DNA from 3 places in the Leeia sp. genome. Region 2 is predicted to be linked to each of the others. Evidence: predicted binding sites of a transcription regulator. Region 2 holds the regulator's gene; each other region holds the start of a gene.

Region 1 (10,413 bases), on a different contig from region 2:
CTTGAGAAACAGGGTCAGCTGCGGTTGCACCGGCAAGCGGGCCACTACCCGCTCACCATTGCTGAGCATGACCCACAGCAGCGTCGGCAGGGCCAGTGCTACCCCGATCATGCTCAATGTCAGCAGCAGGGCAAACGGTTGCCTCAGCAGATTGCGCAGGCCACTGAACAGCGCCTTGCGATGTGCCCACCACCATGCCTTCATGCCACCAGCCTCCCCTGCTCCAGGTGCAGGCGTCGGTTGGCGTAGCGGGACAGTACCGCTTCGTCATGGGTAGAGATCAACACGGTGGTGCCGACCTGATTGAAGGTGGTAAACAGCTGCATGATGTCTTCGGCGTACTGAGCATCCAGGTTGCCGGTCGGCTCATCGGCCAGCAGGATGCTGGGACGGTTGACCACCGCCCGCGCAATGCACAGCCGCTGCTGCTCGCCGCCGGATAAGGTAATCGGCAACGCTTTTTCCTTGCTCAGCAGGCCCACCTTGTCCAGCGCGGCCCGCACCCGCTTGGCGGCTTCTTTCGGCGGGTAGCCAATGATGGACAAGGGCAGCATGGCGTTATCAAACACGCTACGGTCAAACAACAGCTTGTGGTCCTGAAACACCAGACCCAGATTGCGCCGCAGGATAGGGATGGCGAACGGCTTGAGCGCCGCCAGATTCTGCCCGCCTACCAGCACGCTACCCGAAGTGGGCCGCTCAATGGCGGCCAGCAGCTTGAGCAGGGTACTCTTGCCAGCCCCGGAATGGCCGGTCAGGAACACCATTTCACCCGCCGCCACCTCGCAGCTGACATTGCTCAGTGCCTGATGACCATCCGGATAGCGCTTGTTGACCTGGCTCAGCTTGATGAACGACATGGGCTTACTCGTCGTCGAACAGGGCGTTGATAAAGTCGGCGGCCACAAAAGGGCGCAGGTCGTCGCGCTGCTCGCCAACCCCGATAAAGCGCAACGGCACCGGGCGGCTACGGGCAATCGCGGCAATCACGCCGCCCTTGGCGGTACCATCCAGCTTGGTCAGGATCAGGCCGGTTACCCCCAGCGCATCGTCAAACGCCTTGACCTGCGCGACCGCGTTTTGCCCGGTATTGGCATCCAGCACCAGCAGCACTTCATGCGGCGCGCTGCCTTCGGCCTTGGTGACCACCCGCTTCACCTTCTTGATCTCTTCCATCAGGTGCAGCTGGGTCGGCAAGCGCCCGGCGGTATCCACCAGTACCACATCAATATTGCGCGCCTTGGCGGCATTGATGGCGTCAAACGCCACCGCAGCCGGGTCACCACCGTCCTGCGCGATCACCGTGACGCCATTGCGCTCGCCCCAAGCCATCAACTGCTCGCGGGCTGCAGCGCGGAAGGTATCACCCGCGGCCAGCAGCACCGACTTGCCCTGGGACTGGAAATAATGAGTCAACTTACCGATCGAGGTGGTCTTGCCGGCACCATTCACCCCCACCATCATGATCACGTAAGGATGGTGGGTCGAAATGTCCAGCGGGCGCTCCAGCGGCAGCACCAGCTCGGTCAACGCCTCCTGCAGCTCCTGCTTCAACGCGCGCGGGTCTTTCAACTCACGCAGAGTCGCCCGGTCACGCACGGTCTTGAGCAGGGTCTGGGTGGCATCCACGCCCATGTCGGCGGTCAGCAAGACGGTTTCCAGCTCTTCATACAGGTCTTCGTCAATCTGGCCGCCACCAAACAGGCCCGCCAGCTGCTTGGTGAATTGCTGACGGGTTTTGGTCAGCCCCTGCTTCAGCCGGGCCGCCCAACCCAGTTTGGGGACATCTTCGGTCGCGGGGGCCTCAGGCTGGCTGACGGCGGGATCGGCTGCGGGCTTGTCTTTTTTGAAGAAACTGAACATCGTGGCTTTCTGTCCCGATACGTGGCGACCGGCGTCTGTTTGATCCTGCTTAACGGATGACACGCAATCGGGGTATAATATCCTGTTTTATTAGATCAATTTGCCGCCCGACCGTTCGGGCATGCAAATGACGTATTGTACGGGAGCCCGGCCCCGGCGCGCTACTTCATCGCGCCCGGACTGCACATCGCATGTTACGCAATCAGGTACGCATCATCGGCGGGCAATGGCGCCGCCGCCTGCTCAGCTTTCCGGACGGTGACGGCCTGCGCCCGACTTCAGACCGGGTGCGGGAAACCGTTTTCAACTGGCTGGGACAAGACCTGCACGGACAAAGTTGCCTGGATTTGTTTGCCGGCAGCGGTGCATTGTCTTTTGAGGCGGCATCCCGCCATGCTGCACGGGTGGTGGCGCTGGAATTGAGCCACAGCGTGGTACGGCAACTGAAGCAGAATCGCCAGTTGCTGCAGGCACAGCAGATCGACATTGTGCCGGGTGATGCTCTGCAATGGTTGCGCCAGTCCAGCGAGCAGTTTGATGTGATTTTTGCGGACCCTCCGTTTGCCGCCAACCTGCTGCCCGCTGTGCTGCCCCTGGCGGCTGCGCGGCTGAAGCCGGAAGGGCGGCTGTATATCGAAGGTGAACATTTGCCCGAGCTGCCTGCCGAATGGACCATACAGCGGCAAGGCAAGGCAGGACGGGTCAGCTATGCCTTGCTGCAACGGTCCGACCAGCCCGCTTGATTGACGCGGCAGGCCGTGCCAGAATCGAACTGAATAGTTGAGGAAATTACTATGTCTTTAATGATCACGGATGAATGCATCAACTGCGATGTCTGTGAGCCGGAGTGCCCGAATCAGGCCATTTCGCAGGGCCCGGAAATCTATGAGATCGACCCGAACCGCTGCACCGAGTGCGTGGGGCACTACGATACGCCGCAGTGCCAGGAAGTCTGCCCGGTAGACTGTATTCCGCACGACCCGGACAACGTCGAGACCCGGGAAGTGCTGCTGGTCAAATACGAGAAGCTGCAAGCTGCCTGAGCCTTGCCGCCTGATTCAAAACCGTTGTTGTTGCAGTCGCCATCCTGTCTCCAGGTTCCCCTACGGGGGTTGAACTTTTGACAGGATTGGCACTCTCATTGCCCGAGTGCTAATATTTTGTCAGACCCGAAAGCAGAAAGGCAGACATCCATGACGTCCACTGCGGTCATCCCGCTAACCGTTTCGACGGGGAATCTGGAGAGCTACATTCACAGCGTCAACCAGTTCCCCCTGCTGACGCAGGAAGAGGAACAGGCGCTGGCTGAGCGCCTGCACCGCCACAACGATGTGGAGGCTGCCCGCCAGCTGGTGCTGTCGCACCTGCGGGTGGTGGTGTCCATCGCCCGCAGCTATGCCGGTTACGGCTTGCAGCAGGCCGACCTGATCCAGGAAGGCAATATCGGCCTGATGAAGGCGGTCAAGCGCTTTGACCCCAGCCGGGGCGTGCGTCTGTTCTCCTTTGCCGTGCACTGGATCAAGGCCGAGATTCACGAGTTCATCCTGAAGAACTGGCGTCTGGTCCGGGTGGCGACCACCAAATCCCAGCGCAAGCTGTTCTTCAACCTGCGCAGCATGAAATCCGGCTTCAGCGCCCTGAACGAGCGTGAGGCGCAGGATATCGCCGAGCAGCTGGGGGTGAAGGCATCCGACGTGATGGAGATGGACACCCGTCTGTCCGGTCAGGATATTTCGCTGGAGCCTACCGAAGCGGATGACGACAACGCCCAGCAGGCTCCGATTGCCTACCTGGCCGATACCCGCAACGAACCCACCGCCCGGCTGGAGCAGCAAGCCATCGCCCACCTGCACGGCGAAGGCCTGATTGCGGCGCTGGACACCTTGGACGCACGCAGCCGCCACATTGTGGAATCACGCTGGCTGAGCGATGACAGCGGCGCCACCCTGCACGAGCTGGCCGCCGAGTATGGCGTTTCCGCCGAGCGAATTCGCCAGATCGAGCAAAAAGCCCTGCAGAAAATGCGACAGCAGCTGATCGCGCTGGTGGACTAAGCCATCTGGTTTCGCCCATAAAAAAAACGCCCTGCCTAATGCCTAGCTTTTCGCCCCACCGATGTTAACGATGAAGTTAACCGAGCACGGCAGCAAGGAACTACAAAGCCGGTATGAAAGGTGGTAAAAGGAATATGGCGCAGCTACTCCGGTAGCGCGCCCAGTTAAGCGCTATGTCTGCGGCAAGGAAAACACAACCTGAATAACCTTCTGGTTAGGGTAGAGCTTCTTGATCGCCGAGCGCAATTCGTCATGCCGTGCAACCAGTGACAAAAGATCTTCATCAACATTTTTGTAGATGGACGCTGTTATCTCTTTGAGCTTGTGAGTGAGGTCGATTCCAAGGACTTGCTCAATATCGTCCTGTGCGACTTTCCTTCCCACAGGGAAGCCCGCAGCAGCCATCTTGGGAAAGACTTCGTTCAGTACAAGCTCTGAGCGTATGCGAATTAACTGAATCGCAAGCGCAAATCGCTGCTCCTCAAGAAAAAGACCTGCATACGTCTGTGCATGGTCGCTCTGCAGTAAAAACTGAAGATCGCTCGCCTGGAACCGGTGCTCACCCACGGAAAGAGCTGGATGTGCAGCGAGGTTGAGCCAAGCGTCGGCGCGACCGCGGCAAGGCTCAAGGGCTTCTTTACGGTATTGCTCAAGCGTGTTCCAGAGATTGAATATCGTGTACAGAGCCCGGCTACCAGCCCCGACGTTGCGATCTCGAGTTTCACGATCGCGCCGCTGACTTTCCAAGGAGAACGCCACCCAAGCACCAACGAATGAAGCTACGAGAGTCGCTAGTATGGCGACAATGTCCTTGTACTCTGGCATTCAACCTCCGAAATTCCCAACGCATGAGTTAACCAGCGGGCTGCAAGGCCAAAGCATAGGTAAACCGCCGGCCTTGTTAACCAACTGAGTTGAACGATTTTAACCTTGATAAAACACGCTCAGCAGGCTTCCAGCCGAGCATAGCTGAGCAACAGCCATTTTACGCCCGCCTCCGGGAAGTTGACCTGAACCCGTGCGTCGTCACCCGAGCCTTCAGCTGCCACGATCACCCCTTGGCCAAAGCGGCCGTGCTTCACACTCTGACCAATGCGAAAGCCTTGCAGGTCTTGCGTACCCGCATACACGGCAGCGCCGGTTTGCACGCGGGGTGCTGCGTAGCCTCCATGGTTTGCACTGCTGGGCGGGCGACGGTTCAGCCACTGCGTCAGCGGCTCAGGTATCTCGCGCAGGAAGCGGCTTGCCAGATTGTAGCGGGTCTGGCCGTACAGCTGACGCTGCGTCGCCAGCGTCAGGTATAGCCGTTTGCGGGCACGGGTAATCGCCACATACATCAGGCGGCGCTCTTCACCGATACCATCGTGGGCGGAGAGACTGTTTTCATGCGGAAACAGCCCCTCTTCCAGACCGCAGACCCAGACCGCGTCAAACTCCAGCCCCTTGGCGGAGTGCACCGTCATCAGCTGCAGGGCATCCTGCGCCACTTCGGCCTGCAATTCACCGGATTCCAGCGAGGCATGCGCCAGAAAATCCTCAACCGTGCCGCCTTCCACCTCGTACTGGAAGTTCTGCGCCGCGTTGACCAGTTCTTCCAGGTTCTCCAGCCGCTCTTCACCATCCTTCTCGGCGCGGTAGGAATCGCGCAGGCCGCTGCGGTCCAGCAAGGCGTCGATCTTTTCTGGCAGCGGCAACTCGGCAATCTCGGCAGACAATTCGTCAATCAGGCGCACGAACACCGCCAGCTTGTTGGCCGCCGTGCCACCCGGCGGACGACTGCAGCAACTGGCCCACAGGGACAATCCCCCCTCCCGCGCCGCCACCTGCACCGCTTCCAGCGTACGCGCACCGATGCCTCGCGCCGGGAAATTGACCACCCGCAGCCAGGCACCGTCATCATCCCGGTTGGCGGTCAACCGCAGGTAGGCCAGTGCGTGCTTGATTTCCTGCCGCTCGAAGAAGCGCAGCCCGCCGTACACCCGGTACGGCACCCCGGCCGCAAACAATTGATGCTCCAGCAGGCGGGACTGCGCATTGGAGCGATACAGCACCGCCATGTCGGCCAGCGCCGTACCCTCACGGTGCAGCTGCCGCACTTCCTCTACGATGAAGTGCGCTTCGTCCTGGTCCGTCAGCGCCTCGAATACCCGCACCGGCTCGCCGGGTCCGGCAGCCGTCCACAATTGCTTGCCCAGACGGCCTTCATTGTTTTCGATCAGCGCGTTGGCAGCGTCCAGAATATTGCCGAAGGATCGGTAATTTTGCTCGAGCCGGATCACCTTGCCGATGCGGAATTCACGCTCGAAATCACGCATATTGCCGACATTGGCACCACGGAAGGCATAAATGGACTGGTCATCGTCGCCCACCACAAACATGGCGGTATCCGGCCCGGCCAGCAATTTCAGCCACTGGTACTGCAGGCGGTTGGTATCCTGGAACTCATCGACCAGAATGTGGCGGAAGCGCTGCTGGTAGTGCTCCCGCAGCATGGCATTGCGTGACAGCAATTCGTACGCCCGCAGCAGCAGCTCTGCAAAATCCACCACGCCTTCGCGCTGGCATTGCTGCTCATACTCGCCATAAACGTCGATATAGCGGCGGGTCTGCGGATCATAGCTCTCGCAGGCGCTGGCGCGGATGCCGCTTTCTTTTTGACTGTTGATGAACTGCTGTACCTGGCGCGGTGGCGTACGCTCCTCATCCACATTCAAGGCACGCATCACCCGCTTGATCAGCGCCAGCTGATCCTGCATGTCCAGAATCTGAAACGCCGCAGGCAAACCACACTCACGATGATGCGCGCGCAACAGCCGGTTGCACAGCCCATGGAAGGTACCTACCCACATGCCCCGGGTATTGATGGGCAGCATGGCGGTCAGCCGGGTCAGCATCTCCCGCGCTGCCTTGTTGGTAAAGGTCACCGCCATCAGGCCAAAGGGACTGGCCAGCCCGCTGTCCACCAGCCAGGCAATGCGGGTGGTCAGCACCCGGGTCTTGCCGCTACCCGCCCCGGCGAGGATCAGGGCCGACTCATGCGGCAGGGTTACCGCGGCCAGTTGCTCCGGATTCAGTCCGGACAGAAAATCATCACGCATGACAAGCAGGGGGTGCTACCACCCCCGATCAGGACAATGCGCGTATTGTAAGGGCAAACCCGGCAAGAACGCTCGTTCTATTTAATAATGCCGCTCAGAGCCAGGTTTATGGTCTTGCCAGCGGGGCCGAGGCAAGGCGAAAACGGCTAAGGAAGCGGAGTTTACTCGGGGTAAATGAGCATTCCGAAGCCATTTTCAACGCCATATCGGCGCCGCGCAGCAGACGATGAACCGGCTCTCAGCGCAGCCCGGCCTTGGGCTGCAACTCTGGCACCACGCCCAGCACCAGCGAGGCCGCAGCGTTGGCATCACTTTCGCTGTCAAAGTCCGGCACGCTGACCAGATACACCGCGCGGCCCTTGAACTTGCGCTGCTGCACTACAGCCGGAATACCCGCCTCATCCAGCGTACTCACCAACGCCTGCGCGACGGCCTTTTTCGGATAGGCTGCCAGATACAGCGACCAGTCACCCCGCACCACAGCTACGCCCCGGCCAGACTGGGTTTCGGTTTGCGGTGCCCAATCGGTTTCCAGCTTGTTACGGTCAACATAACTCACCGGCTCGGGCTGGCTGCCCCGGTTGGCCACATAGAACTGCAAGGGCTGGTCCAGCGTGGCAGACGCGCCGCCTGCGTGGCTAACCCCGATCTTGCCTTCAATCAGACACACCAGATCGCGCCCTTCATCGGATTTGCCCCACAAGTCGGTGCCGCGAATGCCCGCCGTCACCGTGGCCACCCGGATGCTGACATCACGCCGCGCCAGCTTCTGCGAGCTGCTGGTGGTAAAACGGAACGCCCCCTTGAGCACATCCAGCGAAGCGGCAAACAGGCCCTGGTTTTCCTCGGCAGGCACCACACTGCTCACCTTGAACTGGGCCTGCTCGCCCAGTTTGACGGTACTGCCCTCACTCAGCAGCAATTCCACTCGTCCGCCGGTACCGGTCTGCAGCAGGTCGCCCGCTTTCAGTACCGTTGCCGGGGTCAGCGCCTGACGGCTGCCATTGGCATGCTGCACCCAGGCGGGCATCTGCAGCCTGGCCACCTGCACGGCAGGCACAGCGAAAACGGCCATGGGCATGGCTAAAGCGGCGAGCAAACCCAATCGTTGCAAGGCATTCATGCAGGTCTCCTGTCATTCGCGTTAGCAGACTGCCAGAGTTGGCAGCGCTGTGGGTATAATCAACACTTTACATCATGACGGTGTCGCGCCAAAACCGCCAGTCCAACCATGCTGAAAGCATGCGCGCGGATGCGACCCCCAGCACGCAAGGACAGACCGCACCATGCAAGAGCAATACCGCCCGGCGGAGATTGAACCGGCCGCTCAGGCCCACTGGCAAGCCGCACAGACCTTCAAGGTGGTGGAAGACCCGAACCGCCCGAAGTACTACGCCTGCTCCATGCTGCCCTACCCGTCCGGCAAGCTGCACATGGGCCATGTACGCAACTACACCATCAACGACATGCTGGCCCGCCACCTGCGCATGAAGGGCTTCAACGTGCTGATGCCGATGGGCTGGGACGCCTTCGGCCTGCCTGCCGAGAACGCAGCCATTGCCTATCAGCGCTCACCGGCGGAGTGGACCTACGCCAACATCGAAGACATGAAGTCGCAGATGCAGCCGCTGGGGCTGGGCTTTGACTGGTCCCGCGAAGTCGCCACCTGCGACCCGGACTACTACAAGTGGAACCAGTGGTTCTTCCTGAAGATGCTGGAGCAAGGCATCGTCTACAAGAAAACCCAGGTGGTGAACTGGGATCCGGTGGACCAGACCGTGCTGGCCAATGAGCAGGTGGTGGACGGCCGTGGCTGGCGCTCCGGTGCCATTGTGGAAAAGCGTGAAATTCCGGGTTATTACTTTGCCATCACCCGCTACGCCGAAGAACTGCTCTCCAGCATCGACCAGCTGGACGGTTGGCCGGACCAGGTACGTGCCATGCAGCGCAACTGGATCGGCAAGTCGACCGGCGTACGCTTTGCCTTCAAGCACGACGTGCGTGATGCCTCCGGCGCGCTGATTCAGGATGGCAAACTGTTTGTCTTCACCACCCGTGCAGACACCATCATGGGGGTCACCTTCTGCGCGGTGGCAGCTGAGCATCCGCTGGCCACCCGTGCGGCAGAGCTGAAGCCCGCACTGGCGGCCTTCATCGAGGAATGCAAGAAGGGCGGCACCACGGAAGCCGAGCTGGCCACCCAGGACAAGAAGGGCATGGACACCGGCTTGACCGTGACCCACCCGTTGACCGGCGAAGCAGTACCGCTGTGGATCGGTAACTATGTGCTGATGAGTTATGGCGACGGCGCGGTAATGGGCGTGCCGGCGCACGACGAGCGTGATTTTGCCTTTGCCAATAAGTATGGTTTGCCGATCAAGCAAGTGATTGCCACGACCCATGTCGATACCCAACCGTTTGATGCCAAGGAGTGGCAGGGCTGGTATGGCGACAAGCAGCTGACGCACTGCGTCCACTCCGGCAAGTATGACGGCCTGGACTACGAAGCCGCTGTCGACGCCGTAGTGGCCGATCTGGCTGCGCAAAACAACGGCGAAAAGAAAACCACCTACCGCCTGCGCGACTGGGGCATCTCGCGCCAGCGCTACTGGGGCACGCCGATTCCCATCATCCACTGCGCCAGCTGTGGCGATGTGCCGGTGCCGTATGATCAGCTGCCGGTCAAACTGCCAACGGACTGCATTCCGGATGGCTCGGGCAACCCGCTGAAACACCGTGCGGATTTCCTCCACGTCGATTGCCCGCAGTGCGGCAAACCGGCGCAGCGGGAAACCGACACCATGGATACCTTTGTCGATTCCAGCTGGTATTTCATGCGCTATGCCTGCCCGGACGCCACCACCATGGTGGACGCACGCAACGATTACTGGATGGCGATGGACCAGTACATCGGCGGCATTGAACACGCCGTGCTGCACCTGCTGTACGCCCGCTTCTGGACCAAGGCGATGCGCGACATCGGGCTGGTGAAGATCGACGAGCCGTTCACCCGCCTGTTTACCCAGGGCATGCTGCTCAACGACAGCTACTACCGCGAACAGGCTGATGGCAAGAAGCGCTGGTTCTACCCGAGCGAGGTCGAGGTCCAGCACGACGACAAGGGCCGTCCGGTCAGCGCTGTCGCCAAGGAAGATGGTCAGCCGGTGCAGATGGGCGGCATCGAGAAGATGTCCAAGTCCAAGAACAATGTGGTGGAACCGAAAGACATCATCAGCCGCTTCGGGGCCGATACCGCGCGTCTGTTCACCATGTTTGCCGGGCCGCCGGAGCAAAGCGCAGCGTGGTCGGACAGCGGTGTGGAAGGCGCCTATCGCTATCTGCGCCGGGTCTGGGCCTGGTGCTACAAGCAGCATGACGCGCTGAAGGACGCTGGGACG
Region 2 (10,413 bases):
TTGCAACAGGGCCCCTTGCGTGCCGTGGGGCACGACGATGCGGGCGAGGTACGTGCCATTGAGCTGCAGGGCCACCCCTACTTCATTGCCAGCCTGTTCCAACCTGAACGTAGCGCATTGCAAGGCATCCTGCCCCCACCTGTTGCGGGTCTGGTTCATGCCATGCAGCAACGCTGATCTACCCCGGCGGCCTGTGCCGCCGGATCATGAAAGAAAATGATGCAAACCTGGCAACTCTATTTGTCCACCATTCTGATCTGGGGCTCCACCTGGATTGCCATCACCTTCCAGCTGGGTACGGTGCCGGTCACCGTCTCGCTGGCCTGGCGCTTTGGGCTGGCCAGCCTGATGCTCTGGCTGTGGCTAGGGTGGCGCAAGTTGCCGGTCCGCTTCACGCTGCAGCAGCATGGCTGGCTGCTCCTGCTGGGCCTGTGCCAGTATGGCATCAACTATGCACTGATCTATCTGGCCGAGATGCACATCAGCTCCGGCCTGGTGGCGGTGCTGTTTACCGCCATCATTGGCGTCAATCTGCTCGGCAGCCGCGTTTTCTTCCAGATCCCCATCACCCGTCGCTCAGCAGGTGGGGCGTTACTGGGCATGCTTGGGGTAGCATTGGTCTTTCTGCCGGAGCTGCAAAGCCTGCGCGGCGACGCCAAAACCCTGCAGGGGATAGGACTGGGGCTTCTGGCGGCCTTGTTTGCCAGTGCGGGCAATCTGCTGTCGGCGCGCAATGCCCGCGACAATATGGGCGTGATGTCGGGCAACGCTGTCAGCATGGCCTATGGCGCGGGCACCATGCTACTGGTCAGCCTGCTGCAGGGGCATGTGCCCAGTATCCCGCTGACCGTACCTTATGTGTCGTCCCTGCTCTATCTGGCCTTTTTTGGCTCAGTGCTGGCTTTTGGCGCTTACTTGACGCTGATTGCGCGCATTGGTCCTGCCAAAGCCTCTTACGCCGGGGTGTTGATCCCGCTGGTGGCGCTGCTGCTGTCCACCTTTTTTGAAGACTATCAGTGGCATCTGTCTGCCTTTTTCGGCATGGCCCTGTGCCTGTCTGGCAACGTACTGATGCTGCGCAAATAAAGGAAAGTCCATGTCACACGATCCCGTCGCCCGCCTGCCTGAGCCCCCTTACTACGCGGTCATTTTCAGTTCCGTACGTCACGAGGGTGACGAAGGTTATGCCGCAATGGCCAGCCGCATGGTGGCGCTGGCCGCGCAGCAACCGGGTTATCTGGGGGTAGAGTCCGTGCGGGGCGATGACCGTTTTGGCATCACGGTGTCCTATTGGCAGGATGAAGCCAGCATCCAGGCCTGGCGAGAGCAGGCTGAGCATGTCATCGCCCGTGAGCTGGGCAAACAGAAATGGTACGAAGTGATGGCCACCCGGGTGTGCAAGGTGGAACGGGCCTATGGCTTCGCCCGCCAAGCCGATGGGGTGCTGGCGCCCCTTCGCTGAACGCTCAGGCCTCGGCGCCTGCCGCCTTGGCCTGTAGCCGCCGCTGCTCCAGCACGGCGGGATCGGGTTTGGCCAGATCCCAGCCTTGCATGTGGCGCTCAGCCAGACCGGCCAGCGCCGCAATAAAAGGCGCGTCCTCATTCAGGCACGGGATGTAGCGGAATTCGCCGCCCCCCGCTGACAGGAAAGTGGCCTTGCCTTCCATGGCAATTTCTTCCAGGGTTTCCAGGCAGTCCGCCACAAAGCCAGGGCAGATCACATCCAGCTTGCCGACCTTGGCCTTGCCCAGCTTCTTCAGGCTATCGACCACGTAGGGCTTTAGCCACTCTGCCTTGCCAAAGCGGGACTGGAAAGCCACCGTCACCTGCTCGGTGGGCAAACCCAGCGCTTCACGCAACAACCGCCCGGTCTTGAGGCATTCGCAATGGTAGGGATCGCCCTTGTCCAGCGTGAAACGCGGCACACCATGGAAACTCAGCAGCAGGTGGTCACCCCGCCCATTCAACGCCCAATGCCGCCGTATCTTGTCTGCCAGCGCCTCGATATAGGCAGGTTCATCATGAAAATGCTTGATCACCCGCAGCTCAGGCGGGTTGCGCATGCCTTGCAAGGCACGGAACACTTCGTCCATGGCAGACCCCACACTGCTCGCCGCGTATTGCGGGTACATGGGCAGCAGCAGGATGCGGTCACAGCCCTTGCCCTTCATCTCGGCCAGGACATCGGCCACCGCCGGCTTGCCATAGCGCATGGCCCAGCCCACCATCACATGATCTCCCAGCCGGTCACCCAGCAAGCCTTTCAGCAACTTGGCCTGCTTCTCGGTGTGCAGCTTCAGGGGTGAGCCTTCCGGGGTCCAGATGGTGGCGTACTTCTCCGCCGATTTGCGTGGGCGGAATGGCAGAATGAAGGCGTTGAGGATCAACCACCAGACCGGGCGTGGAATCTCGATGACCCGACGATCCGACAAGAATTGCCGCAAATAGGGACGCAACGCCTTGGGCGTGGGGGCCTCCGGCGTACCCAGGTTCACCAGCAACACCCCGACACGGGCAGCGTGCTGGTGCTGAAAGGCAGGTTCGGCGATCGGGTAGGACATGGTCACTTTCAGTAAGGGGACAACTCAGGCTGTCGCAAGCGCACTCAGCCTGACAGGGCATTGGATAACAGCTTGGCGGTGACGTCCACGATCGGGATCACCCGCTCATAAGCCATGCGGGTCGGCCCGATCACACCGAGGGTGCCGACCACTTCACCATCAATCTCATAGGGTGACGCCACCACCGAGCAATCGTCCAGTGGCAACAGGCCGGACTCACCGCCGATGAAAATCTGCACGCCTTGCGCCCGCTGGCTAACATCCAGCAATTGCAGCAAGACGGTCTTTTGTTCAAACACCTGGAACAGACGGCGCATCTGCTCCAGATTGCCGCCCAAGTCGGAACTGGACAGCAGATTACCTTCTCCAGACAGCACAACCTCTTCCTCTTCCTCCGCCAGCGCAGCCTCGCCCACTGCCAATGCCGTACTCATCAATGCGGTCATATCACTTTGCAACTGCTGCAGCTCCTGCTGCAAGCGGGCACGCATCACCAGAAAGGTACAGCCAGCATAGTGCTGATTAAGGAAATTGGCGGCCTCGGTCAATTCAGCCGCCGAGTAGTCGCGGTCGGTTTGCAGAAAGCGATTCTGTACGCTGCCATCGGTGGCGACGAGGATCAGCAGCACCCGCTGCGGGCTCATTCGCAGGAATTCAATATGGCGAATCGCGAGATTCTTGCGCTTGGGGGTCACCACCACACCCGCAAAGCGGGTCAATTCCGACAGCAACTGCGAGGTGGTATTCATCAGGCGCTGCGGGCTATCCGGGTGCAGTTGCGATGCCAGTTGCTGGCGCAATACCTCGCCGGACTCCGAGCTGACCGTCATCAGGGTGTCCACAAAATAGCGGTAGCCCAATGTCGTGGGTATCCTGCCTGCCGAGGTATGCGGGCTGGCAATGAAGCCCAGCTCCTCCAGCTGTGCCATGACATTGCGCACTGACGCCGGGCTGAGATCCAGCCCGGACAGCTGCAGCAAGGTGCGTGAGCCCACCGGCTGACCGTCAGCAATATAACGTTCAACCAGGGTCTTCAGCAGCAATTGGGCACGTGGATTCAGCATGCTTTCTATTTACCACAAACTTCGGGCCGTGGTCACCCCCGCCCGGGCGACCATGACAAGCGCTGGTCGCCCTCCCCGGCTTGTGCTTTAATGCCGGCATGAACAAACTGTTCCCGCGCATTGCCATCATTGGACGCCGCCGCACACCGGATGTTCTGGTGTCGGTCCTGCAATTGGCCGAATTCCTGCGCGAGCAAGGTCTGGCCGTCTATCTGGATGGTGAAGCCGTCCCCACCGGCCACGCGCACGACTTTCCACTGCTGAAGCGGGATGCCATCGGCAGCCAGGTAGACCTGGCAATAGTGATTGGTGGCGATGGTACCCTGCTGGGTATCGCCCGCCTGCTGGCAGGATATGAAGTACCCATCATTGGCGTCAACCAGGGCCGGCTCGGCTTCATGACCGACGTTCCGCTGGACCGCATGCTCTCTGTGATTCAGGGCATGCTGGAAGGCCGCTTTGTACCCGAAGAGCGCATGCTGCTGGAAACCACCGTGATGCGTGATGGTGCCGTCATCGCCAGCGGCAGCGCCTTCAACGATGTGGTGTTCAGTCGTGGCGCACTTGGCGCCATGATCGAGTTTGAGATCTTCATCGACAACCAGTTTGTCTACAGCCAGCGCTCCGATGGCTTGATTGTGTCGACACCGACCGGGTCCACCGCCTATGCACTGGCCGCTGGCGGCCCCATACTGCACCCTTCTGTACCTGCGCTGGCACTGGTGCCGATTTGCCCGCAATCCATGAGTAACCGACCGATCGCCGTGAGCGACCGGGCCGAGATTGAGTTTGTGCTGCTGCGGGGCTTTGAGAGCCGGGTCCATTTCGATGGCCAGTTCCATGTTGACCTGCAGGAAACCGACCGGGTCTTGATCCGCCGCTCGGAACGCGCCCTGACCCTGCTGCACCCGCTGGGCTACAACTACTACGATGTCTTGCGCCAGAAGCTGCACTGGGGCGAACAACTGCTCTGAGCCTGTATTCATGCTGACCCTGCTGACCATCCGTGACTTTGTGATTGTCGACCAGCTGGAACTGACCTTCTCCAGCGGTTTTACCGTGCTCACCGGGGAAACGGGGGCCGGCAAATCGCTGCTGATTGATGCGCTAGGGTTGTTGCTGGGCGGCCGCGCGGACAGTACGCTGGTACGGCAGGGTTGTGACAAGGCTGACCTGAGCGCCGAGTTTGACCTCAGCCAGCTGCCGGAAGTCCAGACTTGGCTGGCATCTCAGGAATTGGCAAACGAGCCCGGAGAGCCGTTGTTGCTGCGTCGCACGCTGGACAGACAAGGTAAAAGTCGCGCGTTTATCAACGGTATCAGCGCCACCGTGCAGCAACTGCGCGAGCTGGGCGAACAGCTGATCGACATTCACGGTCAGCACGCCCATCAATCGCTGCTACGGGCCGATGCCCAACGTAGCCTGCTGGATGCATACGCGGGTGCAGAGGCCCAGTTGCAGGCCGTACGTGCCGCCTGGCAACAGTGGCAGCAAGCCCTGCAAACCCTGCAGGATGCCGAGCGGCAACAAGCCGAGCGAGAGCAAGCCTTGTCCCGGCTGGACTGGCAGATTCAGGAATTAAGCCCGGTGGCCTTGCCCCCGGACGCCTGGCAGCAATTGCTGCAAGATCACGCCCGGCTCAGCCACGCCGCCAGCCTGCTGGAGGGCGCACAAAATGGCGTGGCACTGCTGATGGAGAGTGAGCAGGCCATGCTGCCCCCCCTGCACCATCTGGCCGGGCACATCCGAGAGCTGGCAAAGATTGACCCCACCCTGATGGAAGCGGCTGACCTGCTGGACAGTGCCACCATCCAGTTGCAGGAAGCCGCTTACAGCCTGCGCCATTACGGTAACCGAACCGATCTGGACCCCGCCGAACTGGCGGCGCTGGATCAGCAGCTGGCCAATCTGTACGCAACCGCACGCAAACTGAAGCTGGAGCCTGCCGAATTGCATGCTGCCTTGCTCAGCGCGCAGCAGCAACGCCTGAAACTGCTCAGTCTGTCGGACCAGGACGGGTTGCGGCAGCGCGTGCAGGAGGCCGAGCGAGACTACCAGCAGCACGCTGCACAATTGCGCCGCATGCGGGAGCAAGCGGCTGAGCAACTGGGACTCGCCGTCAGTGATACGCTGGCGCAATTGGCCATGGCCAGCAGTCGCTTCAGTGTTGCGCTACAAGCGCTGACCACGCCTGGCGCATCTGGCACGGAGAGCGTCGAATACCGCATCAGCCACCACGATGCGCCCGCACAGTCGCTAGCGCGCATAGCTTCAGGCGGCGAGCTCTCCCGCGTCAGCCTTGCCATTCAGGTGGCGATGACCACCGTCGCGGCCGTACCGACCCTGATTTTCGACGAAGTGGATGTCGGCATTGGCGGGCGGGTTGCCGATATTGTGGGCCGTTTGCTGCGCCAGCTGGGTGAACGCCATCAGGTGCTGTCCATTACCCACCTGCCGCAGGTCGCCGCGTGCGGGCATCAACACTGGCAGGTCAGTAAAGGGCTGGAGTCCGGCGTGCTGCGCAGCCGGATTACAGTGCTGGACGGGCAGACGCGCACGGAAGAAATCGCCCGCATGCTGGGTGGCGCGCAGATTACGGACACCACACGCCAGCACGCCCAGGAATTGCTGGCTCAGCCCTGAAGGCGTATACGCTTGCCTTTGCTCAGGGCTAGACACCATACCGCCACAGGGGGTTAATCCAGATATGCAGGTAACAGGGTTCGGGTTTTGGCATCCCGGATTCCTGACAGTCGCTGCCAGAAACGTTCCATCAGCTCCGGCTTGCGAGCTGCAAACGCTTTGCTGAACACCGTGAAGTAAGACTTTCCACTCAGGAGTACCGGCAATTTTTCCGCTGAGGGAAAACGGCGCTCTGACAGCAGATAATCCCCCATCACTTCCTGTGCGGCAACCAGCTGCACCCGTCCAAGCGCCAGTTTGCCAAAGTTTTGCGTGGTTTCCTTGGCCTCATCCACCGTGGCGCCCAATTGTTTCAACATATCCACCACCGAGTAGCCGGTATTGGCCCCTACCGGCCCGGTCAGATTGAGAAACTGTTTGCCGTCCCACTGCACCGCGCTGCCTTTTTGACGATACAAGGCATAAGAGAGGTAGCCGATGCGTCGGCTGTCATCCAGCTGGCCTGCTTTATTCAGCGGGTATGCATAGTCTCGGGCGCGCTCCTCGCTATAGGACAGCATGAGGATGGCGTCTATCCGTCCCTCTTTCAGGTCCAGCAATAAACGCTTGCTGGGCAGACGTTGCCAGCTGAGGGTCACCCCGATATCCGCCGCAACCGTATTGGCCAGCTCTACCGCAATGCCGGGCGGGGACGACAAGGCTGAGCCCGACCCCACCATGTACGGGCTGTTATCGACATCATTGATGGCAATGCGGATCTCTTCTGCATGGATGTGCAAGCTGCTGAACAGCAGCACAAGCAGCAGCAGATAGCTCCTGCGGGCCTTTGTCTTGACTTGTTGGTTGAGCTTGACCATAGTTTACTGTAGTACACCTTGGACACGTTGCCAGCCCATGCCCATTACAGCTGCTGCCGATCTGCAAAGCGGTCCCGAGGCGCTCCCCGCCTACCTGAAGCTGCTGCGCCAGCGCGGGGCCAGCACGGCCAGCATCAACCAGCGCAAGCACTTCCTGCGTTACCTGCTGCTGGCACTGGATCAGGTCCGCGAGGATAGCGTGGCCTACCGTCATGCCGTGGATCAGGTGCTGGCCAAAATGGCGAGCGACGAATCCCGCCCTTTCCTGGTGTCTGTCGCCCGTGAGTTTTTTCCATTCTGGATGGGCGATCTGGAAACGGTGATGGCGCTGGCCGCCGGTGATGGTTTTGCCTTGCAGCCGATCCTGCTGCAATCCAGTGGCAGCCTGATCCAGTTGTTTGAGGCGATGGACAGCGATGGCTGGGAGGTCCGCGAGATTCCCAGCCTGGCGCAGTATCTGGCCGATACCACCCCGCCCGGTGACGAGGAGCAGGTTCTGGACCTGCGGGACCGTTTTCTGCGCGCACTGCACTTCATCCTGCAGCACCAGCCTGTGAATCCGGCCACCTACCGGGCCGGCGTCAATGCCATGTTGTTGCTGATGCCCCGTGCCCAGACCCAGCGTTCCTTCCTGAACCTGATTCGGGAATACTTCCCGTACTGGATGGATAATGCGCCGGGCGGAGACAGCCCCGACGCCTCAGCCCCCTCGGCTTGACCCCAGGAAAGACTGCAACGCCATTGCCACTTGCTGTGGCTGCTCCCAGTGCAGCATATGTCCAGCGTGCTGGATTTCCACACACTGCAACTGCGGCACATGGCGGCAGCGGTGAGCAAATGCTGCGTCATCCTCTTTCAGGAAATCAAACACCCAGCGATCACTGCCGTACAGCCACAGTACCGGCGCTTGAGTATTGCGCCAGCAGGCCTCGGCTTCAGCCAGCCGGTATAGCACCGGGTTGACCAGTCGATGGGCTGGATCAGCCAGCAAGGCATACGCTCCATCAGCCGTGGACTCACCCAGTTCGGACGCCAGATAGGCCGCCTGCGCCTCAGCCAGGCGGGGATGCTGTTTCTGCAGCTTCTTGACCAGCGCCTCCAGATCCACCATCGGGTGATGTACCGGCGGTGCACGCAAACCCTCCAGCCATTGCTGCAGTCGTTTCGGGGCCTGGGTGGGGTCGCTGTCCGGCAGGCCAAACCCCTCCAGCGAAATCAGCTGGCTCACCCGCTCCGGTCGAACGCCGGCATACAGCCCGGCCACCATACCGCCCATGCTGTGCCCCAGCAACACGACTGGCTGGTTCGGGCTATACTCGGCCAGTAGCGCATCCAGATCGGCCAGATAATCGGGGAAAAAGTAGCTGCGCAGGCTGCGTCCACTGCGGCCAAAGCCACGCCAGTCCAGCGCCAGCCAGCTGTAACGCTGGAACAGATCGTCCGGCAGGGCATCGACCAGGAACTGAAAGGTCGCGGCCGCATCCATCCAGCCATGCAGCATCACCGCCAAGGGTTTGTCGTTGCCACCCCAGCGGCGCAAGGTCAGCGGCAAGCCCGCCCCCTCAAACGTCGCACAATGTGGCACACGCCGTAGAGAATAAGTGTCCATGGTTGGCATGGTAAGCAGGATGTTGCTACGCAGCAAGCGGCATGGCTGCCGGCCCGGCATGGTTTCGGGGTAAAATGCCGCGATGACTACTCCGCATTTCGTGCATCTGCGCATGCACACCGAATTTTCCGTCAGTGACGGCATTGTCCGCATTGACGACGCCGTCAAAGCCGCTGCGCAAGACCAGATGCCGGCACTGGCAATCACCGACCTGTCCAACCTGTTCGGCATGGTCAAATTCTACAAAGCCGCACGTGGCAAGGGTCTGAAGGCCATTGTCGGCTGCGATATCTGGGTCAGTAATCTGAATGACCGTGACAAGCCCTATCGCCTGTTGCTGCTGGCGCGCGACCGGCAGGGCTATGGACGCCTGTGCGAACTGCTGACCCTGGCTTATCGCAAAAACCAGCACAGGGGTCGCGCCGAGATCCTGCCGGCCTGGCTGCAGCACAACCCGACATCGAGTGACGCCGAACTGGGCGGGGACAACCACGGTCTGATCGCCCTCTCTTCCACCCTGTGGGGCGAAGTCGGCACCCATTTGGCCAACGGCAACCCGGCAGCAGCAGAAACCACCGCCCTGCAACTGGCCGCCAGTTTCCCCAATCAGTTTTTCCTCGAAATCCAGCGCAATGGTGACCCTGCGGTTGACGGTCTGGTTCATCCCATGGCGGCGCTGGCCGTCAAACTGGACCTGCCCTTGGTAGCCACCCACCCGGTGCAGTTCATGGCCGAGGACGATTTCAAGGCGCACGAGGCGCGGGTGTGTATCGCCGAAGGCTATACCTTGTCTGACAAGCGGCGGCCCAAGCACTTCACCCCGCAACAGTACTTCAAGACCCAGCAGGAGATGGTCGAGCTGTTTGCCGACTATCCGGAAGCGCTAGCCAATACGCTGGTGATCGCCCAGCTGTGCAACCTGACCGTCACGCTTGGCAAAAACTACCTGCCACAGTTTCCGACGCCAGATGGCATGACGCTGGATGATTTTCTGGTGCACAGCGCCCGCGAGGGACTGGAGCGCCGCCTGCTGGAGTTGTATCCCGATGCGGCTCAGCGTGATGCCGAGCGCCCCCGCTATCTGGACCGACTGAAGTTCGAAACCGACACCATCCTGCAGATGGGCTTCCCCGGTTACTTCCTGATCGTGGCGGACTTCATCAACTGGGCCAAGCAGAACGGCTGCCCGGTAGGACCCGGCCGGGGCTCTGGTGCCGGTTCGCTGGTGGCCTACAGCCTCGGCATTACCGATCTGGACCCCACCGCTTACGCCCTGCTGTTCGAGCGTTTCCTGAATCCGGAGCGGGTGTCGATGCCCGACTTCGACATCGACTTCTGTCAGGACAATCGCTGGCGGGTCATCGAGTATGTGCGGCAAAAGTATGGTGTGGATGCGGTCTCGCAGATTGCGACCTTCGGTACCATGGCCGCCAAAGCGGTGGTGCGCGATGTGGGCCGGGTACTCGACCTGCCCTACACCTTCTGCGACACCCTGTCCAAACTGATTCCCGCCGCGCCCGGCAAGCAATACTCGCTGGACGATGCACTGGAGATGGAGCCTGCACTCAAGGAGCGGGTCGAGAACGAAGAGGAAGTGGCTGAATTGTGGGTACTGGCCAAGAAACTGGAAGGCCTGACCCGTAACGTGGGCATGCACGCAGGGGGCGTGCTGATCGCTC
Region 3 (10,413 bases), on a different contig from region 2:
GGCGAGCCGTCTCCAGCCGTAACTGGCGGGCATATTGCCCCGGCGGCATGCCGACAATCTGACGGAAGCGATGCCCCAGGCTGGAACGACTCATGGCCACAGCGGATGCGATCTCGTCGATCTCCGGCTGACGGGTGGCGTGGCGCTCGATGTATTGCATGGCGCGCAACACCTGCAGGTGCTCGCGGGTCAGCCCGGCGCGCAGCACGCTGGCCGCCTCAGAAGTCAGCAGCCGGACGGTGATTTCCTTCAAGTAGAGCGGTGCCAACAGGCGGCGCTCGGCGGGGTGGCCAAGGCAATCCAGCAGGCGGCACAAGGCATCTGCCAGCGGCGCATTCACTTCGCCGACAAAAGCGGCGGCAGCCACCTCGCGACGCGGCAACAACTGATCTTCCAGCAGCTCCAGCAAGGTGCGCCCCAACAGGGCCGGGGGAAGTTGTAGCTTGAGGGCAATATAGGGCGCTGCCGGACTGGCTTCCACCTCGGCCTGATAATGATGCCGACCGTGCAGCACCACATGCTGACGAGCATCGTTGAGAAACGTCTGTCCCTGACAGTGAATCCACTTGCGGCCACTGAGCGCAACCGCCACCTGGCTATAGGGGCTGTAGCCGCGTACCAGCGACAAGGGCTGGTCACTGCGGAACAACCACAGCTCTGGCAGGGCAGTCGCGGTGTGCCCGGGCTGGCTGGCCAGCGGGCGGGCCTGCTGTTGCAGGCTCAGCAGGGGATCGGGTGCGGCGTGCGGCATGGCGGGGTCAGGTCAATATCAGGCCACATCATCGCCTTTCCCTAACGTGCAATCAATAGCCGCCACCCAGTGCTGCATAGAGTTGCGACAGGCTTTTGAGGCGTTCCAGCTGAAGGTCCAGCCATTCCAGCTCGCCCTGCCTGCGGGCTTCGCTGGCGGCCAGCCACTCCTTGAGCGCCACCGCACCGGCGCGATAGCGCTGCTCGGCAATGCGCTCCTGCTGTTGCTGGCGCTGCACGATCTGCTGTTGCAAGCGGATTTGCTCGCCCAGCTGTTGCTGGTTCGACAGCGCATCATCCACTTCCTGGAAAGCGGTATACCAGCGCTTGCGTAGCAGAATGATGGCTTCTTCGTACTCGGCTTCGCTGGCTTGCTGCTGCAGCTGCAGAGTGGGCCACTGCATGAAGGGCAGTACCAAGCCAGCGCCCAGCAGTGCCAGCGGGTTACGCAGCACATGGCGCAGCTCCGGACTACTGCCACTGAGTTCGCCGGTCAGTGTCAGCGCTGGGTAAAACGCGCGTTTGCGTTCGTCGACATGGGCCAGCAGCGCCTGTACCCGTTGCTCGGCGGCCAGCAGGTCCGGTCTGCGGTTCAGCAGACTGCTGGGCAAACCAGCCTGCACCGTTGGCAGGGCGGATTGCAGGGGGAGTGGTGCGATGTCCGGATGAAAGGAACCCGGGGGCTGATTGGCCAGCAGTGCCAAAGCATTATAGTGGCTGGCCAGATCCTGCTCTTGGCCCAGGCGTTCCTGTTGGTATTTCAGCAGCAGCTGCTCGGCCTGCAAACGGTCCTGGGGAGCGATGGCACCCCAGCGCTGCTGCTGCTCCAGCAACTGGACTACCCGTTGCTGGTATTGGCGGCTTTGCTCCAGATACGCCAGCTTGGTGCGAGCCGCCGCGATGTCCCAGTAGCGCTCCGCCACCTGTCGGTCCAGTGTCAGCTGCAGTGCCCGATGATCTGCTTCGGTGGCCTGCCACTCCAGTGAGCCTGCGCGTTGGGCGGCATCCAGTTTCCCCCACAGGTCCACTACATACGACACCCCGATCGAGGATTGGTACTGGCGCTGCCATTGCTTGTCTTCTTCACCCAGGGTGCGACTGGCATTACGGTTGAGGCTGGCCGTGAAGCTGGGGTAAGCGTCACGTGCGCTGATACCTGCTTCGAGCATGGCCTTGCGGATGCGCTGAGCGGAAGCCGCCAGGTCCGGGTTGTCGCGGCGTACCGTTTGCAGCAGCTGCAGCAGGGTGGGGTCGCCAAAGCCCTGCCACCAGTCGGTGTTTGACAGCGGGGGCTGGCTGGAAGCCTCGGTTTGCCATTGCTTGGGGACCGTTGCCTTGGGCCGCTGCCATGGCGTGGGTGCGCAGGCGGTCAGCAAGTAGCTCAAGGTCAGTAACAGGGCAGGGCGGAACATGGTCATTCTCGAGCCAGCGCGTCTATCGGGTTAAGGCGGGCGGCACGGCGGGCCGGCAGGTAGCCAAAAATCAGGCCGATCAGGCTGGCACAGACGACCGCCAGCAGCACGGCACGCCCCGGCAGGCCAATCTGCCAGCTGGGCAGCAGCAGTCCCGCGACCGTAGCCAGCCCCCAGGACAGCACCACGCCGATGCCACCACCGACCAGGCAGACCAGCACCGATTCGGTGATGAACTGCTGCATCACATCCTGCTGCCGTGCGCCAACCGCCATGCGGATGCCGATCTCACGGGTACGCTCGGTCACCGATACCAGCATGATGTTCATCACACCGATGCCGCCCACCAGCAGGGAAATGACCGCAACCAGCGTCAGCAGCAGGCTGAGGGTATTGCTGACGGTGGTGACCTGTCGGATCGCGACGTCGATATTCTCCGTGAAGAAATCCTTGCTGCCGTGGCGCTGGGTCAGCAAACGGGTCAGCGCCTGCTCGGCCAGTACCGGGGGTTGACCGTCCCGCACCCGGATGGTCAGATAGTCAAAGTGAGAGCGTCCCAGCAGGTGGCTTCCTGCCGTGGTGTAAGGGATCAACACACGCAGGCTTTGGCCATCGCTGAACATGGACTTTCGGCTGGCCATCACCCCCACCACCCGGACCGGCACGTGCCCAAGCAGGATGACCTCTCCGATCGGGTCCCGGTTAGGGAAAAGTTTCTTGCGGGTGCGCTCATCAATGACAGCAACCTGGGCCTGACGAGCCACATCATCCGCATTAAAAGGCAGGCCGCTGGCGATGGTCTTGCCTTTCACACGGAAGTACTGCGCGCTGACCCCACTGACTTCGATGCTGGCATCCAGATTCCCTACCCTCCCACGCACTCCGGTGCCGGTAATAGGCGTCACACTGTCCACGTAGGGTTCATTGGCGAGGGCGGTCAGATCGCCCGCCTGCAGGCTGCGGATGCTATTGGCCTTGTCGTCTCCCCAGTCGCTGCCACGGCCGACGTCGATGGTGTTGGTGCCGTAGGAGCGCAGGTCAGTCAGGATGTAATTCTGGGCGGCATCGCCAATGGTGATGATCGACACCACCGAGGTGATGCCGATGATGATGCCCAGCATGGTCAGCAAGGTACGCAGGCGGTTGGCCAGCATGGCATGCAGTGCCATCTTGAAGGCTTCGGCCAATTGTCCCAGCATGGCCAGCGGGTTACGCTGCATGGGCTGATGCGGGATGGTTGCTGGTGGGGTGGCATCCTGATGCTGGTCACGCAGAATACGGCCATCATGAATTTCAATGATGCGGCGCGCACGGGCTGCCACCTGCGGGTCATGGGTGACCAGGATCACGGTATGGCCTGCGGCATTCAGCTCCTGCAGGATGCGCATCACCTCCTCGCCGCTGCGGCTGTCCAGCGCGCCGGTCGGCTCATCGGCGAGGATGATGTCGCCGCCATTCATCAGTGCACGGGCAATGGAGACACGCTGCTGCTGACCGCCAGACAACTGGCTGGGCCGGTTGTGCAGCTTGTCGCCCAAGCCCAGCCGCTGCAGCAGTTGGGAGGCACGCTCGCGGCGGGCCTCCAGCGGCAGGCCCGCGTAGACGGCAGGCATCGCCACATTGTCGAGCGCGCTCAAGTGGGGTAACAGGTGGTAGCGCTGGAAAATGAAGCCGAAGTGTTCCCGCCGCAAACGAGCCAGGGCATCCGGTTCGAAGCGGGCGGTATCCTCGCCATTGATCTGATAGTTGCCGCTGCTGGCCTGATCCAGACAGCCGAGGATGTTCATCAGCGTGGATTTGCCGGAGCCTGAGCTGCCGATGATGGCGACCATTTCGCCAGCATGGATGTCCAGCGAGACGCGGTCCAGTACGGTGACGTCCTGTTCGCCAGCCGGGAACCGGCGGCTGACCTCGCGCAGCGAGAGCAGCGGCTGACTCATGGCGCCACGCTCGCGGCCCCTTCGCCGCCGCCTGTAATCACCAGTTCGCCCGCTTTCAGGCCAGATAATACTTGCGCCCGGGTATTGGTCTGCATGCCGAGGCGGACCCAGCGGGTTTGCACCTGATGCTGGGCACTCAGCACTTTGACGGCATGCAGCCCCTTGGCATTACGGGCCCCCAGTGCGGACAGCGGGATGTTCAGCACTTGCTTGGCAGACGCGAGCAACAGGTTGACTTCAGCCGTCATGTCTACTTTGAGCTTGCCTTGCGGATTGGGCACCTCGAACAGGGCGCGGTAAAACACCGCGTTATTGATCCGCTCCGGCATCGGCAATACGGTACGCAGCTTGCCCCAGTAGCGTTGCTGCGGCGCACCCAGCACCGTGAAGTAGACCGGCATGCCGGGCGTCAGCCGCATCACGTCAGCTTCGGAAACCTGCGCCTTCACGGTCATCTCGCGCAAGTCTGCCAGCCGCAGGATTACCGGTGCTTGCTGGCTGGCAATCACGGTCTGGCCCTGCTGGGTGACGATTTCCACCACCTCGCCACTAATAGGGGCGGTGATGCGGGTATAACCCAGTGTTGTACGGTTACGATCGATATTGATCTGGGCGTTGCGAATCTGCGCTTTCAGCGCTTCGGTATCGGCCTCACCCTGGCGGACCTGGGCTTCGGCGGCTTCCAACTCCTTGCGTGCCGTCGCTTCGGTTTGCCACAGACCCTGTTGCCGTTGCAACTCTTTGCGGGCCAGCTGCAGCCCGATTTGCCGGCTGTTCAGCTGGGCTTGCAGCACATCACGCTGTGCCAGTGCCGACTTGAGGTCACTCTCGACCAGCTGGGGATCAATCTCCGCCAGCACTTGCCCCTGCTGTACTTTGCTGCCGGCATCGACCCACAGTTTGCGTAACTGACCGGAAGCCTGTGCACCCACATCCACCTGGTAACGCGCCTGCAACGTGCCCGTGGCCAGAACCGCCTGCTCCAGGTCGCCGCGTACCACTGGTGCCGTCAGGTATTCCTGCGGTGGCTCATAGGTCCATTGCCGATAGCCGTATACGCCCCCGAGCAAGATGATCGTGACGATCAATGCACGCTTCCAATACCGGGTAAACAGCTTGCTGAGTCTGGACATGGGTGAATCAAAACCGGGTTAGCACCAGCCTAGGCTGGATCAAGTGCGTGCAGTATGCCAAAAGTGCCCTTAGGCTGCCCTAAAAAAATACGCCTGCCATGCTGTAGATCGGCTCATGAGCGTGACAGCGTGTCTGAGATAAGCTTTTATTGGGCGGGTGGATGTACACAGAGGGGCTGGTGTTTCCACCAGCCCCTCTGTGTGGACTGCCCACTTACGGTGAGCAGTCGGGTCGATCCGGTAACAGGATCAGCAGATTACATCATGCCGTCCATGCCACCCATGCCGCCCATGCCACCCGGCATGCCGCCAGCCGGCTTGTCTTCCGGCAGCTCAGCTACCATGGCGTCGGTGGTCAGCATCAGACCAGCCACAGAAGCAGCGAACTGCAGTGCGGAGCGGGTGACCTTGGTCGGATCCAGCACGCCCATTTCCACCATGTCGCCGTATTCGCTGGAACCGGCGTTGTAACCGAAGTTACCCTTGCCTTCCAGCACCTTGGCGATCACCACGCTCGGCTCGTCGCCGGCGTTGGAAACGATCTGGCGCAGCGGGGCTTCGATCGCCTTCAGCACGATCTTCACACCGGCTTCCTGGTCACCGTTGATGGTTTCCACTTTGCCCAGGTTGGCGCGGGCACGCAGCAGGGCCACACCACCGCCCGGCACGATGCCTTCTTCCACTGCAGCGCGGGTGGCGTGCAGCGCGTCTTCCACGCGAGCCTTCTTTTCCTTCATTTCGACTTCGGTGGCTGCGCCAACCTTGATCACGGCCACGCCACCGGCCAGCTTGGCCTTGCGTTCCTGCAGCTTTTCGCGGTCGTAGTCGCTGGTGGCTTCTTCGATCTGGCGATCGATTTGACCCACGCGAGCCTGAATGGCATCAGCCTGGCCAATACCGTCGATCACGGTAGTCAGTTCCTTGCCCACTTCCACGCGCTTGGCTTGACCCAGCTCAGCCAGGGTTGCCTTTTCCAGCGACAGGCCCACTTCTTCAGCGATCACGGTGCCACCGGTCAGGATGGCGATGTCTTCCAGCATGGCCTTGCGGCGGTCGCCGAAGCCTGGGGCCTTGACAGCCACCACCTTCAGGATGCCGCGCATGGTGTTCACCACCAGCGTGGCCAAGGCTTCACCTTCCACGTCTTCAGCGATGATCAGCAGCGGACGGCCGGACTTGGCCACTTGCTCCAGCAGCGGCAGCAGGTCACGGATGTTGCTGATCTTCTTGTCGAACAGCAGGATGAACGGGTTGTCCAGCGCTGCGATCTGCTTTTCCGGGTTGTTGATGAAGTACGGGGACAGGTAGCCGCGGTCGAACTGCATGCCTTCCACCACGTCCAGCTCGTTGTCCAGGCTCTTGCCGTCTTCAACGGTGATCACGCCTTCCTTGCCCACTTTGTCCATCGCGTCGGCGATGATCTTGCCGATCGATTCGTCGCTGTTGGCGGAAATGGAACCCACCTGGGCGATTTCCTTGGAGGTGGTGGTCGGCTTGCTGATGCCTTTCAGTTGTTCAACCAGGGCAGCCACAGCCTTGTCGATACCGCGCTTCAGGTCCATCGGGTTCATGCCGGCGGCCACGTACTTCATGCCTTCCTGCACGATGGCTTGTGCCAGCACGGTAGCGGTGGTGGTACCGTCACCGGCCACGTCGGAGGTCTTGGAAGCCACTTCCTTGACCATTTGGGCGCCCATGTTTTCGAACTTGTCCTTCAGTTCGATTTCCTTGGCCACCGACACACCGTCCTTGGTGATGGTCGGGGCGCCGAAGGAGCGGTCCAGCACCACATTGCGGCCCTTCGGACCCAGGGTCACCTTGACGGCGTCGGCCAGAACGTTGACACCCACCACCATCTTGGCACGGGCTTCGTCGTGGAACTTAACTTGTTTTGCAGCCATGTTCGTTTCTCTCCGGATTGGAATGAGTTATGAGACGTTGCGGTTGCGGGAGGCTTAGCCTTCCACCACGCCCATCACGTCTTCTTCGCGCATCACCAGCAGTTCTTCGCCGTCCACTTTCACGGACTGGCCGCTGTACTTGCCAAAGATCACCTTATCGCCCACCTTCAGGCTCATCGGACGCACGGAACCGTTGTCCTGGATCTTGCCTGCGCCAACGGCTTCCACCAGACCCATGTCTGGCTTTTCGGCAGCATTGCCCGGCAGAACGATGCCGGAAGCGGTTTTTTCTTCGGCTTCCAGACGCTTGACGATCACACGGTCGTGCAACGGACGAATTTTCATAATCCAACTCTCCTGATTCACAAAAAACGAGACGGTCTACCGCTCGTTACAGAAAGATGCGGGTCCTGAGTGCCTGATACGCAAACACGTTTTGGCACTCCCCCGTGGCGAGTGCTAATGGTATGGGCGGCTTTTACCCTTTTCAAGAGGGCGGCTGTGAGATTTTTATCACAGGCGAGCCGCCACCCCATGCCCCGACATTGGCTGAATCCGCACTGAATGCCACAGGGCATCCCGACAGGGGGGGCAGAGGGGCATGCTACAATCCAGCCCCATGATGAACAGGTGTGCAGGGCAGGGTGTAATGAACAATCAGGCATGGCTGCAGCGCAGCCTGCAGGCGGTGTGGCACCCCTGCACCCAGATGAAGCGGCATGAAACCTTCCCGCTGGTGCCGGTGGCGCGGGCGCAGGGCGCGTGGCTGTATGACTTTGACGGCAAGCGCTATCTGGATGGCGTATCCAGCTGGTGGGTCAACCTGTTCGGGCATGGTCATCCGGCAATCAATGCCGCGCTGAAAGACCAGCTGGACCAGCTGGAGCATGTGATGCTGGCCGGGTTTACCCATGCCCCGGTGATCGAGCTCTCCGAGCGCCTGTCTGCCTTGACCGGTGGCGTATTGGGCCACGCCTTCTATGGCTCGGATGGTGCCTCGGCGACCGAGATGGCGTTGAAGAAGAGCTTTCATTACTGGCGCAATGTCGGTCAGCCGGAGAAAACTCGCTTCCTGCATCTGACGGACAGCTACCATGGTGAAACGCTGGGCGCGCTGGCGGTCACCGACGTGGCGCTGTTTCGCGATACCTATGCCCCGTTGCTGCGTGCCGGTGTCGCCATGCCGTCACCGGACCGGCGGCTGGCCTCGCCGGGAGAAGCTCCGGAGACCGTTGCCGCGCGGGCCATCCGGGCGATGGCGGACTATCTGGCTCTGCACCACAGTCAGGTGGCGGCTGTGATTGTCGAGCCGCTGGTGCAGGGGGCGGCCGGCATGGCGATGTATGGGCCGTGGTACTTGCAGCAGTTGCGCCGCTTGTGCGATCAGTATCAGGTCCATCTGATTGCCGATGAAATCGCGGTAGGCTGTGGCCGCACCGGCACCTTCTTCGCGTGTGAGCAGGCGGGCATCTGGCCGGACCTGCTGTTGCTGTCCAAAGGCATTACGGGAGGCTATTTGCCGCTGTCGGTGGTGCTGAGTCGGGACACGATCTATCAGGCGTTTTACCATGATGATGTCAGTCGGGGCTTCCTGCATTCGCACTCCTACACCGGCAATCCGCTGGCGTGCCGGGCCGCGCTGGCGACGCTGTCCCTGTTTGAGCAGCAGGATGTGTTTGCGCAAAATCGCCTGCTGGCGGCCCGCATTAACCATTTGGCGGAGCCCATTCGTGCCTTGCCCTTTGTGCGGCAATTCCGTCAGGCGGGGGAGACGGGGGGCGGCATGATCTGGGCCTTTGAGGTGGAGGACGCGCCGACCGGTTTTGCCCAGCTGCTGTTTGCGGCGGCACTCAAGCGTGAACTTTTGCTGCGCCCGATGGGACCAACGGTTTACTGGATGCCCCCTTATGTGCTGACGGATGAGGAGGCCGAGCACCTGGTGGCGGCGACCCATGATGCACTGCTGGAGGTGATGGGGGCCCCATGCGGCGTGCGCATGAAAACGGTATAATCGCCCAGCGTGCGGACTGTCCGCGCTAACCGGCCAACTGGAGGATCAATGAGCCGAGACCACAAGAATACCCCGCGTGCTCGTCCGTCCGGCAGCAATCGCCAAGGGGGCAGCAGCCTGTTTTCCGGGATTGTCATTGGCTTGTTCCTGGGGATTGGCATTTCCCTGGCCGGGGTTTATCTGGTCAACCGCAAGTTGCTGGGCAGTCAAGGTTCCAGCCTGCAGGTAGGGGCGTCTGCCGTACCGGATGGCTTGCCCAAGCCAGAAGCCAATGGTGTGGCTGTGGCCGACCCGAATGCGCCCAAGCCGGCCAGCAAGCCGGACTTTGAATTCTTTGAAATTTTGCCGGGGACCGAACAAGGTGCCTCCACGCCTGCTGGCAAGCCGGCGGATACTAAACCGGCAGACGCCAAGCCTGCAGACAGCAAGCCCGCTGACAGCAAACCGGCAGATGCGAAACCCGCGGATGCCAAGCCTGCTGAGGCTGGCGATGCCAAACCGGCTGAAGAGAAACCGGCTGACGCCAAGCCCGCGCGCGCCTTGTTGCAAGCGGGCTCGTTCCAGGATGAGTCTGACGCGGAGAGCCTGCGCGCCCGCCTGGCGCTGCTGGGGCTGGATGCCTCGGTCCGCAGCAAGGATATTCCCGGCAAGGGGGTATGGCATCGCGTGATGGTGGGACCGCTGAACAAGCAGGAAGACATTGACCGGGTCAAGGCTACCTTGCAGCAAAACGGGATTACCCCAACGGTCTTGCCGTTGAAGTAAGGGTACCTGGCCGGTGGGACAAGGTCCGGATCGGCTGAGCGAGACGTGAACTGAAACCAAGAGGATGAGCGTGATGAAAGCAGGATGGAAATGGTTGCTGGCTACCGTGGCACTGGCAGGCAGTCTGGTGGCCCAGGCGGCGCAGCCGTGGATCAATATGCCGAACCCGATGCCGGTGCAGGCTCCCAAGGGCAAGGTGGAAGTGATTGAATTCTTCTGGCTGGGTTGCCCGCACTGCTACCATCTGGAGCCAAAACTCAATGCCTGGCTGAAGACGCTGCCGGCCGATGTACAGTTCCGCCGGGTACATGCGGCCTGGAATGCGGGCATGCAGAAGCACGCCCAGCTGTATGCGACCATTGAAGCGCTGAAGATGCCGCAACTGGTTGGCCCTGCGTTTGACGCCATTCACAAGCAAGAGCTTGAGCTGCGTGATGCTGACGTGGTGAAAGACTGGGCCGGTAAGCAAAAGGTAAATGGCAAGCCGCTCAACGCCGCTAC

The links. Region 2 encodes HrcA, which represses chaperone genes, less so after heat shock. Its sites were predicted from a motif close to ATTAGCACTCGNNNNNNNCGAGTGCTAAT; they were not measured.
Region 1: the regulator HrcA is predicted to act here: its motif matches at 2,992-3,020, upstream of rpoH (RNA polymerase sigma factor RpoH).
Region 3: the regulator HrcA is predicted to act here: its motif matches at 7,572-7,600, upstream of ACE3O2_RS09605 (co-chaperone GroES).

Annotation. Positions count from the first base shown of each region.
Region 1 is NZ_JAYREC010000003.1:133,318-143,730, forward strand. It holds gene ftsX (permease-like cell division protein FtsX) at 1-204, opposite strand, end outside; gene ftsE (cell division ATP-binding protein FtsE) at 201-860, opposite strand; gene ftsY (signal recognition particle-docking protein FtsY) at 865-1,944, opposite strand; gene rsmD (16S rRNA (guanine(966)-N(2))-methyltransferase RsmD) at 2,055-2,606, shown strand; gene ACE3O2_RS09500 (YfhL family 4Fe-4S dicluster ferredoxin) at 2,658-2,906, shown strand; gene rpoH (RNA polymerase sigma factor RpoH) at 3,057-3,917, shown strand; gene ACE3O2_RS09510 (hypothetical protein) at 4,089-4,742, opposite strand; gene ACE3O2_RS09515 (UvrD-helicase domain-containing protein) at 4,862-7,015, opposite strand; gene ACE3O2_RS09520 (FecR domain-containing protein) at 7,254-8,138, opposite strand; gene leuS (leucine--tRNA ligase) at 8,302-10,413, shown strand, end outside.
Region 2 is NZ_JAYREC010000004.1:108,743-119,155, forward strand. It holds gene ACE3O2_RS11430 (CTP synthase) at 1-177, shown strand, start outside; gene ACE3O2_RS11435 (DMT family transporter) at 217-1,086, shown strand; gene ACE3O2_RS11440 (antibiotic biosynthesis monooxygenase) at 1,097-1,462, shown strand; gene hemH (ferrochelatase) at 1,467-2,561, opposite strand; gene hrcA (heat-inducible transcriptional repressor HrcA) at 2,606-3,625, opposite strand; gene ACE3O2_RS11455 (NAD kinase) at 3,724-4,599, shown strand; gene recN (DNA repair protein RecN) at 4,610-6,268, shown strand; gene ACE3O2_RS11465 (substrate-binding periplasmic protein) at 6,322-7,125, opposite strand; gene ACE3O2_RS11470 (hypothetical protein) at 7,163-7,843, shown strand; gene ACE3O2_RS11475 (alpha/beta fold hydrolase) at 7,826-8,734, opposite strand; gene dnaE (DNA polymerase III subunit alpha) at 8,817-10,413, shown strand, end outside.
Region 3 is NZ_JAYREC010000003.1:157,591-168,003, reverse strand. It holds gene ACE3O2_RS09630 (AraC family transcriptional regulator N-terminal domain-containing protein) at 1-751, opposite strand, end outside; gene ACE3O2_RS09625 (efflux transporter outer membrane subunit) at 804-2,162, opposite strand; gene ACE3O2_RS09620 (MacB family efflux pump subunit) at 2,165-4,102, opposite strand; gene macA (macrolide transporter subunit MacA) at 4,099-5,235, opposite strand; gene groL (chaperonin GroEL) at 5,493-7,136, opposite strand; gene ACE3O2_RS09605 (co-chaperone GroES) at 7,191-7,481, opposite strand; gene ACE3O2_RS09600 (adenosylmethionine--8-amino-7-oxononanoate transaminase) at 7,786-9,147, shown strand; gene ACE3O2_RS09595 (SPOR domain-containing protein) at 9,196-9,912, shown strand; gene ACE3O2_RS09590 (thiol:disulfide interchange protein DsbA/DsbL) at 9,986-10,413, shown strand, end outside.